Regions from separate parts of the Variovorax raffinosi genome, predicted to be linked through region 1. Evidence: predicted binding sites of a transcription regulator. Region 1 holds the regulator's gene; the other holds the start of a gene.
The links. The regulator FliA, encoded in region 1, starts transcription of late flagellar genes. The targets are predictions, from matches to a motif close to CTAAAGTTTNNNNNNNNNNNGCCGNTA.
Positions count from the first base shown of each region.

Region 2: the regulator FliA is predicted to act here: its motif matches at 3,426-3,452, upstream of ACSFB7_RS03490 (FlxA-like family protein).

Region 1 is NZ_JBPJZR010000005.1:352,965-359,171, reverse strand. Features, by position in the region: gene flhF (flagellar biosynthesis GTPase FlhF) at 1-2,104, shown strand, start outside; gene ACSFB7_RS18130 (MinD/ParA family ATP-binding protein) at 2,115-2,969, shown strand; gene ACSFB7_RS18125 (RNA polymerase sigma factor FliA) at 2,997-3,731, shown strand; gene ACSFB7_RS18120 (EthD domain-containing protein) at 3,744-4,085, opposite strand; partial or broken gene ACSFB7_RS18115 (NAD(P)-dependent oxidoreductase) at 4,135-5,088, opposite strand; gene ACSFB7_RS18110 (SDR family oxidoreductase) at 5,107-5,868, opposite strand; gene ACSFB7_RS18105 (2-hydroxyacid dehydrogenase) at 6,054-6,207, shown strand, end outside.
Region 2 is NZ_JBPJZR010000001.1:755,183-761,389, forward strand. Features, by position in the region: gene ACSFB7_RS03470 (LysR family transcriptional regulator) at 1-197, shown strand, start outside; gene ACSFB7_RS03475 (hypothetical protein) at 237-593, shown strand; gene ACSFB7_RS03480 (DUF6891 domain-containing protein) at 654-1,997, shown strand; gene ACSFB7_RS03485 (alpha/beta fold hydrolase) at 2,082-2,966, shown strand; gene ACSFB7_RS03490 (FlxA-like family protein) at 3,025-3,393, opposite strand; gene ACSFB7_RS03495 (hypothetical protein) at 3,519-3,875, shown strand; gene ACSFB7_RS03500 (acyl-CoA thioesterase/bile acid-CoA:amino acid N-acyltransferase family protein) at 3,892-5,106, shown strand; gene ACSFB7_RS03505 (lactonase family protein) at 5,238-6,207, shown strand, end outside.

The sequences.
Region 1 (6,207 bases):
GATCGAGGAACAGCTCGCCAGCGTGGTCTGGAGCGACAAGCAGCGCCGCGACCCGGTGCGCGGCCGCCTGCTGCGCACGCTGCTCGGTGCCGGCTTCAGCGCGCGGCTGTCCAAGGCCATGCTGGAGAAGTTGCCCACCGGTCAGACCTATGCGGAAGGCATGGCCTTCGTGCGCTCCGAACTCATTCGCGCCGTGCCGGTGCATGAAGACGAAGACGCGCTGTTCGCGCAGGGCGGCGTGTATGCGCTGATGGGCCCCACGGGCGTGGGCAAGACCACCACCACGGCCAAGCTGGCCGCACGCTGCGTGATGCGCTTCGGCGCCGACAAGCTCGCGCTGGTCACCACCGACAGCTACCGGATCGGCGCCTACGAGCAGCTGCGCATCTACGGCGAAATTCTCAATGTGCCGGTGTATGCCGTGAAGGACGCGGCCGACCTGCACCTCGTGTTGCAGGACCTGCGCGACAAGCACATGGTGCTGATCGACACCGTCGGCATGAGCCAGCGCGACCGCGCCGTGTCGGAGCAGATCGCCATGTTCGGCAGCAGCCAGCGGCCGGTCAAGCGGCTGCTGCTGCTCAACGCGACCAGCCACGGCGACACGCTCAATGAAGTGGTGCATGCCTACCGCAACGGCAACGAGCTGACGGGCTGCATCTTCACCAAGGTCGACGAGGCCACGCACCCGGGCGCGCTGATCGACACCGTGATCCGTCACCGCCTGCCGGTGCACTACATCTCCAGCGGCCAGAAGGTGCCCGAGAACCTGATGAAGGCCGACCGCGCGCAACTGGTGGACAGCGTGTTCCAGCCGCGCCAGCACAGCCCGCTGTTCGTGCCTGCGGAAATCGATCTGCACGACGAACCCGCAGGCGCGGGCCCGTCGGCGCAGGTGGTGCAGGCACAGGGCGAGACCGACCGCCTGCGCCTGAAGTACCAGAACCTGATTCGCGCCATGGCGCACGACGCGCAAGAGCTGGCCACCGCCGCGAGCGCGCTGGCCGGCGCGCAGATCGGCTTCGAGCGCGCGCGCGGACTCTGGCGCCAGGCGGAAGACGATGCGATCGGCCACAAGGCGGTGCTGCAGGATCTGTCGGAACACGCCCGCGGCGAAGTCGCCGCCGGTTGCGAGACCCATGTGCTCGCGCTGTGCGGACAGGTCGGGCTGCGCTCCAGCGAAAGCGGCGATGCCTATGAATGCCACGGCAGCCTGCTGCTGTCGGACCGCACGGGCCTGCCGCTGGCCGCGCCGAACCAGTGGCTGTCTACCGCCGCCACGCGCGGCGCGACGGATGCCACGCGCAGGCCCGGCATGCGCCAGGTGCAGTGGCTGCGCCAGCAGGATTTCGGCAAGTCGCTGGTGCATGTGCTGGGCAAGCTGCCCGGCCTTGAATTCGTGGTGCAGTGGCAGGCCACGGGCCAGCGCTGGCTGGCGCGCGCGCCGGGCTCGACGGCGGTGATCGATCCGCGCACCGGCGCCGCCTGCACGCTCGCACGCATCGGCTTCGACTACGGCGAAGCGCGGCCCGTGAGCTTCCGTGGCAAGCCTGCGCTGCAGTGTGATGCGCATGCCGAGGTGGTGCCGCGCCCCGGCGCTGCCGCCGTGGCCGCCGGCATCGGCCGCGAAGCGATGCCCACGCTGCGCTGCGTGGCCACGAAGGTGATCGATGCACGCAGCCGCAAGCTGCTGTCGCAAAGCTATGCGCTGTCCAACGTCGGCAGCGAAGTCGGCGCGCAGCAGCTTGCGCAATGGCAGGGCTGGGCCAACGAGGCCGAGCCGTGCTTTCGCCTGATGCGCGACGGCGTGCAACTGGTCGGCGGCATGGGCGAGCTGGGCGACCCGAACATGATGAAGCGCCTGCTGATCGCCGGCCAGATGAGCACCACCGTGTGGCGCCTGCTGCAGGCGGACGGCGAATGGGCCGGGCGCACGCGCATGCTGCTGAGCCAGTTGACGGGGCGCCCCGTGCGTGCCGGCCGGCCGATGACCGGCGGCGCGCTGTATGCGGGCGTGGGCAAGTTCTTCCTGCTGCTCGAAGCGCTGGGCACCGAATCGACCGCGCCCACGCAGGCGCCGCGCGCACTGGCGCAGATGGGGTGAGGCGCATGGCATGAGCAAGCGGGTCACGGATCAGGCAGACGGATTGCGGCGCCTGCTCGCGCAGACGCCGACGCGGGTTGTCGCCGTGGCGGGCATGGGCCCCGGCGCGGGTGCCACCACCACTGCGATGAGCCTGGGCGCGGCGCTGGTGCAGCAGGGCAAGCAGGTGCTGCTGCTGGACGAGCATTGCCCGAAGGTGCGCTCGGCCTGCGACGGATGGGCCATCGATCCGCTGGGGAACCTGGCCGATGTTGCGAGCCAGCGCCTGACGATCGAGAAGACCGCCGCGCGCGCGGCCTGCGGCGTGCACGTGCTGCCCGCACCGCCCGGCGTGGCTGACGACGCGACCGACCCGCGTTCGATGTGGCCCAGCGGCGTGGTCATCGTCGATGCGGCCTTCGATGGCGAAGGCCGGCTGTCGGCGCTGGCGCAGGGCGCGGACGAACTGCTGCTGGTGCTGCAGCCGCATCCCGCATCCATCACCTCGGCGTATGCGGGCATCAAGCGCCTGCACTACGCGCACGGGCTCCAGCAACTGCGCTTTCTGGTCAACGGCGTGGCCGATGTCGAGGGCGTGCGGAAGATCATGAGCAACCTGGCCAATGCGGGCAGCCGCTATCTCGCGCTGTCGCTGCAGCCGGCCGGCTGGGTGCGGTCCGATGCGCGGCTGGCCGATGCATGGCGCCTGCGGCAGACCGTGGTCGAGGCTTTTCCCGCGAGCGCGGCCGCTGTCGATTTCCGCCGCATCGCCGACGACATGGGGCGCTGGCCGTGGCGCGAGGCGGCAACGCGCGCGCCGTCGGGCGGGCGCGCCGCTGCGCTGTTGCCGTCGTTGTCGCCATCGCCGCACGCGGTCGCCGCCTGAGCTGGACGAAACCGGAAAAGGACGGCCGTGTACACCGCACAGGGAACCATCGAGAAATCGCATCTGCTGGCGCAGCACCAACCGCTGGTGCGCCGCATCGCGCTGCAGATGATGGCCAAGCTGCCCGCCAGCGTGGAGCTGGACGACCTGATCCAGGCCGGCATGCTGGGCCTGCTGGACGCATCGAGCCGCTACCAGGACAACCGTGGCGCGCAGTTCGAAACCTTCGTCAGCCAGCGCATCCGTGGTGCCATGCTCGACGAGCTGCGCGCCAACGACTGGGGCTCGCGCGGCCTGCGCCAGTCGGCGCGCGGCATCGAGAAGGCGATTCAGGCGCTGGGCCACCGGCTCGGGCGCGCGCCCACCGAGGGCGAGATTGCCAAGGAACTGAAGATCGACCTGGAGGCCTACCAGTCGATGCTGCAGGAGATCCAGGGCTGCCAGCTTCTGTACGTCGAAGACTTTGCCAAGGGCGAGCCCGACAACCCTTTCCTCGACACGCATGCGCAGGACACGCGCAAGGACCGCCGCAGCAGCGACGATCCGCTGGAGCAACTGCTGGAGAGCGGTTTTCGCCACCAGCTCGTGGACGCCATCGGTGCGCTGCCCGACCGCGACCAGTTGCTGCTGAAGCTCTACTACGAGGAAGAGCTGAATCTGCGGGAAATTGGCGCGGTGCTCGAAGTGAGCCAGTCGCGCGTGTGCCAGTTGCACAGCCAGGCGATCAGCCGGCTGCGGGCGAAGCTCAAGGACGTGCTGTAGCGGGCGGTCGTTTCAGGCCTTGTCGGCGAGCGGAAATTCCTCGGCACTGAACACGGTGTGGAAGACCGTGCCGTCGAACATCTCGAACAGCGTCTTCGACACTTCGCGGCTCTCGTAGCGCACGGGAGAATCCAGCGCGCGTGCGATGTCCTCACGGCTCGCGTAGCGGATGGACAGCACCATCGCCAGCTCGGGATCGCTCACATCGCTTTCGAGCTGGCGCAGCACGCGCACTTCGAGCGCGCCGGGAAAGCGGGTCCACAGCGGCACGAGCTTGTCGTGCACGTGGCGGTCGAAGGCTTCCTGCATGCCTGCCTTGACCTGGCCCCTGAAAAACGCGCAGCGGATGAACATGGATTTCTTCTTTCCGGTTTGAAAACTGTGGGGTGTGCCGATGCGCGGATCAGGCGCGGTCGTAGCCGCTGAACTGCCGCATCATGGCGGCCGTGTCCTCGGCGCCGAGGCCGGCCGCAACGAAGCTGCGATGCAGCTCCGAGACGGCACCGGTCAGCGGCAAGGGCAGGCGTTGCCCCTGTGCAAAGGCCTGCACCGCTTCGAGGTCCTTGAGCATGTTGTCGATGCGGCCGGTGGGCGTGTAGTCGCGCGCGGCCATCTTGGGTCCGAACTCGCGCAGGATCTGGCTGTCGGCGCGGCCACCGGCCAATGCGGCGGGCAGCTTCGATGCATCGACACCGCCGGCTTCGGCCAGCCGCACCGCCTCGGCCACGGCCTGGAAGCCGATGGCGCACAGGAGTTGGTTGACCAGCTTGGTGGTCTGGCCCGCGCCGCTCTCGCCCATGTGCGTGTAGTTGGCGCACAGGCTGTCCATCACGGCGCGTGCGCGCTGCACGTCGTCGGCGCTGCCGCCCGCCATCACCGTCAGTTGGCCGAGCAGCGCCTTGGGCGCCCCGCCCGAAAGCGGCGCATCGACGAAGCCCATGCCGGTGCGCTCGCGCAGCGACTGCGCGAGCTTGCGGGTGGACGGCGGGTCGATGGAGGACATGTCGATCAGCAGCCGCTGCGCGTCGGCGGGTGCGGCGGCAATGCCGGCCTCGCCGAAGATCGCGCGCTCGACCACGGTGGCCGAGTTGAGGCTGGTGATGACGAAGTCGCTCACTGCCGCAGCCGTGGCCGCCGTGCCGGCGACCCGGGCGCCATTCGATTTCAGCGCGTCGACCTTCTGCGTGTCGAGGTCGAACACGCTGACCGTGTGGCCGCATTCGAGCAGCCGGCGCGCAATGGCCGAGCCCATGATGCCGACGCCGATCACGGCCACGCGCTGGCTGGCGGGTGGGGTGGAAGAAGATGAGCTCATGCGGGCGCTTTCATGGAGGCGGCCTTCGCGCATTGGAGAAGCTGCGCGCCGGACACGGTGCTACAGGCTCGCGGTGATGCCGCCGTCCACGTACAGGATGTGGCCGTTGACGAAGCTCGATGCGTCCGAGGCCAGGAAGATGGCCGCGCCGCCCAGCTCTTCCACGTCGCCCCAGCGGCCGGCGGGCGTGCGGCCCGAGAGCCACGAGGTGAAGGCCTCGTCGGCCACCAGCGCCTGCGTCAGTTCGGTCTTGAAGTAGCCCGGCCCGAGGCCGTTGACCTGGATCCCGTACTTGCCCAGGTCGATCGCCATGCCCTTGGTGAGCATCTTCACCGCGCCCTTGGTGGCGGCGTAGGGCGCGATGCCGGGGCGGCCCAGCTCGCTTTGCACCGAGCACACGTTGATGATCTTGCCGCGCTTGCGCTCGATCATGCGTTGCGCCACGAAGCGGCCGACCAGGAACACGCTGTCGATGTTGGTGGTGGTGATCTTGTGCCAGGCATCGATGGGGAATTCCGCGAACGGGCCGCGATGCTGCATGCCGGCGTTGTTGACGAGGATGTCGATGGCGCCGATGTCGGCTTCGATGGCGGCCACGCCGGCTTCGACCGCTGCGGCATCGGTGACGTCGAAGGCCACGGCTTCGGCCGCGACGCCCTGGGCGCGCAGCGCATCGCGGGCCGCGGCGAGCGAGGCGGCATCGCGCGCGTTGAGCACGACACGCGCGCCGGCCGCGCCAAGCGCCTGTGCCAGCGCGAAGCCGATGCCTTTGCTGGAGCCGGTGATGAGGGCGGTGCGCCCGGACAGATCGAACAGTTTCAAAAGAAGCTCCTGGGGAGTGGGGCGCAACGGCGTGCCTGATGCGTGACAGCGGGGATAAGTTACCGGTATCTTATTGGATCGTCAACCCGGTAAAACCTGCGTTGCAGGATTTATGCTCGATCAATTAGAGTTACCGGTATCCTTTGAATTTCATCGACCCGAAACGCCATCCGCAGGAGACCCGCTTGACCGCTACCGCTACATCCCCGCACGTGCTGATGACTGGCACCTATCCGGAATGGGACATGGTGCCGATGCAGGCGGCCTACACGCTGCATCGCCTGTGGGAGGCGGCGGACCGGCAGGCCTTCATCGCCGAGCACGGGCCGAACATTCGCG
Region 2 (6,207 bases), on a different contig from region 1:
CCGGCACCGAACTGCTGGCCACGGTGCCGGAACACGTGGCGCAGGCACTGGCCGCGCAAGGCGGCGGATTGCGCCAGGAAGCCTTGCCGTTCGAGAGCCCGAGCTACCAGATCAGGCTGGCCTGGCGCGCGGTGACCGACAAGGATTCGGCGCAGGCGTGGCTGCGCAAGGCGATGCTGCGGGCGTTCAATGATTGAGGTGGCTGGTGCTGCAGCACAATCGGCCGGATCACCGCCATGGCTCAAGCCCCTCGCTTCCGTGAAGACAACCCCATGAAGGCCCGCTGGCGACTGGGCCTGAACGTTGCACTCTGGGCTTGCGTCATTCCCATCGACACCCTTTTCACGAAGATGGCGGCGTACCTGCGCAGCGAGACGCTGCTGGAACTGTCGGAGTCGATCGGACGCTCGGGCATCGCGAGCGCCATTCATCTGGCATGGGCAGGCCTGATCTATTGGTACTGCGTGCCACGCACGCCCAGGCTCGCGCAGCGCGTCGCCTACCTTCTGGTTTTCTGCGCAGGGATGTTGGGCGCACTGGCGCTTGCACTGCTGCTCAGCCTTGCCATCAACCGTGCGATTGCCGTCGGCTGATACAGCACGAAGCGCCGAGGCAGAATGCGCCGAGGATCAACGATCCGGGGAGGTTCGACCATGGCCAATCGCAGCTATCTGTTCTCCATCGACAAGGTGCCCTCGCAGTACAGCGACCGGCCCGATCGCATCGTCGGCCTTTCGGAATGGGCCTACGACATTCCACTGGCCTACCTGCTGCTCATCTCCGAAGGAACCCGCGCCTGCGCATCGCTTTCCTTCCGGCCCAACGACGAAGGCGCTGCAAGCGATCCGCCGCTGGCACTGATCGGCGATGCCAAGGGCGGACTTGCCCGCCTCATGCGCTTTCTCGATCTGCTGGCAACGACGTCCAACGCGGCCGGCAACGCCGAATTTCTGGCGGCGCGCGAACAGGCCAAGGCGTTCCTCGCATCGCGGGAGCTTGGCTACTATTTTCTGGAGACGGCCGAGATCGACAGCATGTCGGACAGGCCGTTCCGCAGCAGCATCGACGAAAGCCTGGCCAATGTGCGCCACTACGCGCAGTTGGTGGACGGCCTGACGCCGCAGAACATCGAGCAAGCCATCGCGCCCGATGGGCCGCTCGCGGGTGTCCTGTCGGAACGCGGAAAGTTCGAAGAGCGCGAATTGCCGACGCTGGGCATCGGCTTCTGGTCGGAAGTTCTCTATCTGGCACCGCGCACCAGAGCGGATGTGCCCGTCGACCCAACGCCTTCGACGCCGAAACCCGCGACCTCGCCCAGGCCATCGCCCACACCATCGCCCTCGCCCGCACCCAAGGCAGCGTCGCTGATGAACAGGTTCCGTGGCTGGCTGGGCGGCGCGGCGCCGGCCACCACCCTTGGTGCGAAAGAGCAAGAAGACCTTCGCGAGTTCGTGCACAAGAGCGTGTGGGGCGGCTTCACCACCAAGGCCGACATCAAGGAAGACAGCCGCTACTACATAGGCGAACGCGAGTGGACCGAAGGCGATCTCGCGTTTCTCGACAGCCTCGTCGAAGCCGAATGGCAAAAGAAGAAATCCGCCGAAGCCACGTGGCCCGAAGAGACCGACTGGGACCGCCTGGACTTCGCGTTCTTCCGGCTCGACTCGTCGGGGATCATTGCGTATCACAACGCCGGCAATACGCAGGACGAAGGTTGGGAAGACTGCAACGAGGAGTGGCGCGAGCGCGGAGGAAAAAGCGCGGGCCTTCAGGGCGCGGTCTTCTATCACGGGCAGGACCTGGATCACGTTGTCAAAGGCGGCCCGCTGCTGCTGACCTTCGGTGCCACGCAAGACTCTGACCTCACCTCGATGGAGGTTGCAAGGCGCGCCGTCGATACCTTGCAATCGGCCGGATTCAACGTGACCATGCCGGCCGACGAGCGTCAGCGCATCGAAGTCGGCGGGCTCGACTGGAAGAAGCGCAGTCCGGATTGAATGCCGGCAAGAAGGCTCGACGCCAATGTCCGGCGCAACCGGCTTTTAAGATAACTAACAACTCGCCACCCTCAAGGACACCGCATGCCAAACACAGAGACACACTTCGATCTGACCGCCAACGACGGCCGCAAGCTGGAGGCCCACCGCTGGCAGGGCCCGACGCAGCGCGCCATCATCCAATTGGCGCATGGCATGGGCGAGCATTCGCTGCGTTACCGGCCCTTGGCCGATGCGTTGACGCAGGCCGGCTACGTCGTCTACGCGAATGAGCATCGCGGCCATGGCAAGGACGCCGCGGCGCGCGGCGAGCTTGGCGAGTTCGGTCCGCGCGCATTCGCCGGGCTGGTGGACGACATGGCACTGCTGAGTCACCACGTTCGCGGCGTGCATCCCGGCTTGCCGCTGATTCTTGTCGGCCACAGCATGGGGTCGTTCGCCACGCAGTACTACCTGGCCCAACACAGCGCGCTGCTGTCCGGCGCGGTGCTCTCGGGCACCACGGCGCTCGATCTGCTGGGCACCGCGTTGCAGGCCGGCTTTCGGCTGGAAGACATGAACGCGGCGCTGCCGGATGTGCGCACGCCCTTCGACTGGCTCAGCCGCGACCCGGCCCAGGTCGATGCCTACATCGCCGATCCGCTGTGCGGGTTCACGGTCTCGGCCGAGGGCCTGGGCTCGATGTTCGCGAACCTCGCCGACCTCGCGCCCGCCGCCCTGCGCACGCGCATCCGGGCCGACCTGCCGCTGTACCTGTTCATCGGCGACGAGGACCCGGTCAGCAACAAGGCCGAGTGGTTCTACCCGCTGGTGCAACGCTACCGCGAAGCCGGGCTGCGCGACGTGTCATGCCACGTGTTCGGTGGCGCGCGCCACGAGACGCTGAACGAGACCAACCGCGAGGAAGTCTTCGCTGTGCTGCTGGCCTGGATCGCGCGGGTGGTGGGCCACAACGGCAACAAAGGCTGAGGGCGACGGGCGGGTCTGCCTGCCGCCCTTTTTTCTTCTTTCTTCTTTCTTCGCGTCGTCAGGCTTCCACGTTCAGCACCGAGCCGATCGGCACGCCGCTCGCATTGACGCGTGCCCTGTCGGGCTTTGGCGTGTTGTCTTCCGATGTCTTGCCCGTCCCGCCGATCTGGGCTGTCGCGCTCTGCAGCGCGCCGGCCGCGCGCAATGCATTCAACTGCGCCTGCAGCATGGCGATCTGGCTCGCCATGGCCTGCAGTTGCTGTTGAAGCGCCTTGCGCGGCTCGCCTTCGGGCGTCGAGAGCAGAAGGCCCTGCTTTTCCTTCATCTGCTCCTGTACGCCCGCGATCTGGCGCTGGATCTTCGCCATCTCCGCGTTGACGTTGGGCCCGCTCCCCGCGCTGCCCGTGGCACCGATTGCAGTCAGCATCTTGTTCCTTGGTTGGTGACGTAAAAGAGGACTATCGGCATCGCGGGCCAAAAATGAAGGGCACGGATACTTCAAGGCCCTGCTCACACCCCAAAACCATCGCGATTCGCGCGGCTTCCACGCAGATGACAAAGAAGATTTCAACCACGGCGCGTTTTCTTGCGCTCCCGCTGGCGTTCATTTCGCCCGGCATCGCCCTCGCCGCCTCGTTGTCCGGAACGCTCACCGGCGGAGGCGGAATCGATGACCTGCGCGTCATCGTCCGATCGGCCAACGGCCAGCAGGTCGAGGCGTACTGCGACGGCAAATGCGGCGACTGGTTCGACGAGGACAAGGAAACCGAAGGCTCCCGCCTCAAGAAAAAGCTGCTGGGCAAGCAGGTGCTTCTCGACTACCGGAGAGAGCCGAACCGGGACAGGGTGGCCGGCCCGGGTGCGAACGATCCGCTGGACTTCGTCAAGAAGATCGAACTGCTGAAGTAAGAAGAAGGCACACGGCATGCAACTCGACCCGCTCCCTTCCGATTGCCTTGTCGACCACACGCTGGTCATTCGCGTTCGCGGCCTGTCCGCCGGCGCCCTGCTGACCGCCCGGCTCTACAGCGCCGGCTACGACGGCAGCGTGTACTTGTCGCAAGCCACGTTCGCGGCCGACGCCGATGGCGTGGTGGACCTTTCGCGCCAGGCCCCGGTCTCGGAGTCGTACCAAGGCGTCGATGCAATGGGGCTGTTCTGGTCGCGCGCACTGGCGAGCGGGCCTGCGGCGGCGGCATGCGGCGACGCAAGCAAAGACCCGTTCACGGTGACGTTGAAGCTCACAAGCGACGACACCGCCGAGTCCATAGCCCACACCATCAAGAGAACGTTCACGACAGCAGATGTCAGCTCGCGCGACGTGCGCGAAGACGGTCTGGTCGGCCGCATGTTCGAGCCTGCGCACTCGCACTTTCGCGGCGCCGTGCTTGTCGTCGGAGGCTCCGGCGGAGGGTTGGCGTGGTCACAGGAGGTGGCCAGCCTTCTGTCTTCCCACGGCTACGCCGCGTTCGCGCTGGCGTACTTTGCCGCTGAAGGGCTGCCCCCGATGCTCGACCGGATTCCGCTCGAATACTTCGGCACCGCGCTGACCTGGCTGGCTGCACAGCCGGGCGTTGCGGCAGGCCCGATTGCAGTGGTCGGCGCTTCGCGGGGCGGCGAACTCGCGCTGCTGCTCGGAGCGACCTTTCCCGCCGTTCGAGCGGTCGTTGCCTATGTTCCCAGTGGCGTCGTGTGGGGCGCCTATCCGGCGAGCGGCCACGGTGCGTGGACCCTGGAAGGCCAAGAGATCGCCTACGCGAACGATGACGAGTGGGAGAAGACACCCAGGGATGCCGCCTATCTCGAAAGGGTGTCCATTCCCGTGGAAAAAATCGGCGGCCCCGTGCTGATGATCTCGGGTGCCGATGACAAGATGTGGCCCTCCAGCGAATTGGCAGAGATCGCCTTCCAGCGCCTGAAACACGCGGCCTTCCCTCACCGGTTCGAGCATCTGAGCTATCCGGGCGCCGGGCACCACATAGGTTGGCCCAACGTGTTCACGACGATGACGAAGTTCAAGCATCCCACGTCCGGAGAGGATTTGGACATGGGTGGCACGCCGCAGAGCACTGCACATGCACGGCAGGACTCGTGGACCCGCATGCTCGAATTCCTGCGAGCGGCTTTGGCTGGCGGTTGAAGGCCGGCCTTGCGCATCGACAGCATCTTTTTCCACTCCGTCATATAGAACATTTGAGCGACAAGCGCCCTTGAAACCGCTTCCTAGAATCGCGCGGCCGGCCTCCAGCCCTCCGTCAGAAAGCGTTTCAAATGCAGCCGATTTCGCGCCCTCTCGCCCTCTTTTCTTCCTTCGATGTACGGGCCACAACCCGCCGCGCGGCCGCCGGGGCATTGATCTTCGTGCTGGCTTCCTGCGGCGGTGGTGGTGGTTCCAACGGCCTCGGCTTCCTGCCTCCTGTTGCACCACCCGCCCCCGTCGCCCCGCCCCAGACCATCGGCGGCACTGTCAGCGGCCTGATGGGCACCGGCCTCGTGCTGCAGAACAACGCGGGCGATGACCTGGCCATCGCGGCCAACGGCAGCTTCAGCTTTGCCACGCAGATTGCCGATGGCGCGAGCTATGCAGTCACGGTCAAGACGCAGCCCAGGCTTGCGACCCTCGTGTGCACCGTCACCGCCAACGGCAGCGGCAAGGTGGCCGGAGCGGCCGTGAGCAACGTGGCCGTGCGCTGTGCGCCGCCTGCGGCCCGGTTTGCCTACGTGGTGAATTTCGACTCGAAGGACGTGTCGGGCTACACCCTCGATGCCGGCACGGGCGCCCTTAGCCCGATGGCCGTGCCGACGTTTCCCGTGGGAGCAGAGCCCATCGACATCAGCGTGGACCCCTTGGGCCGGTTTCTCTACGTGGCCAATCCCAACGACGGCTCCGTGTCGGGCTTCCTCATCGACGCCGGCACCGGCGCGCTCACGCCGATGGCCGTGCCGAAGGTCGTGGCTGTCGCCGGCAGTGCGCCCTACAGCGTCGTCGTGCACCCCACGGGCCGGTTCGCCTACGTATCGGACGTGAATGCCACCAATACGGTGTCGGCCTACACTATCGATGCCAGCACGGGCGCCTTCAGCCCCGCAGGCGTGCCACTGGTCTCCGCGGGCACGGGCACCCCCATCGTCACGGTCGATCCCACGGGCCGGTTTGCCTATGCGACGAACCTCGGCTCGAACACCGTGTCGGCCTTCAACATCAATCCCGACACGGGCGTCCTCACCCGGATGGCCAAGC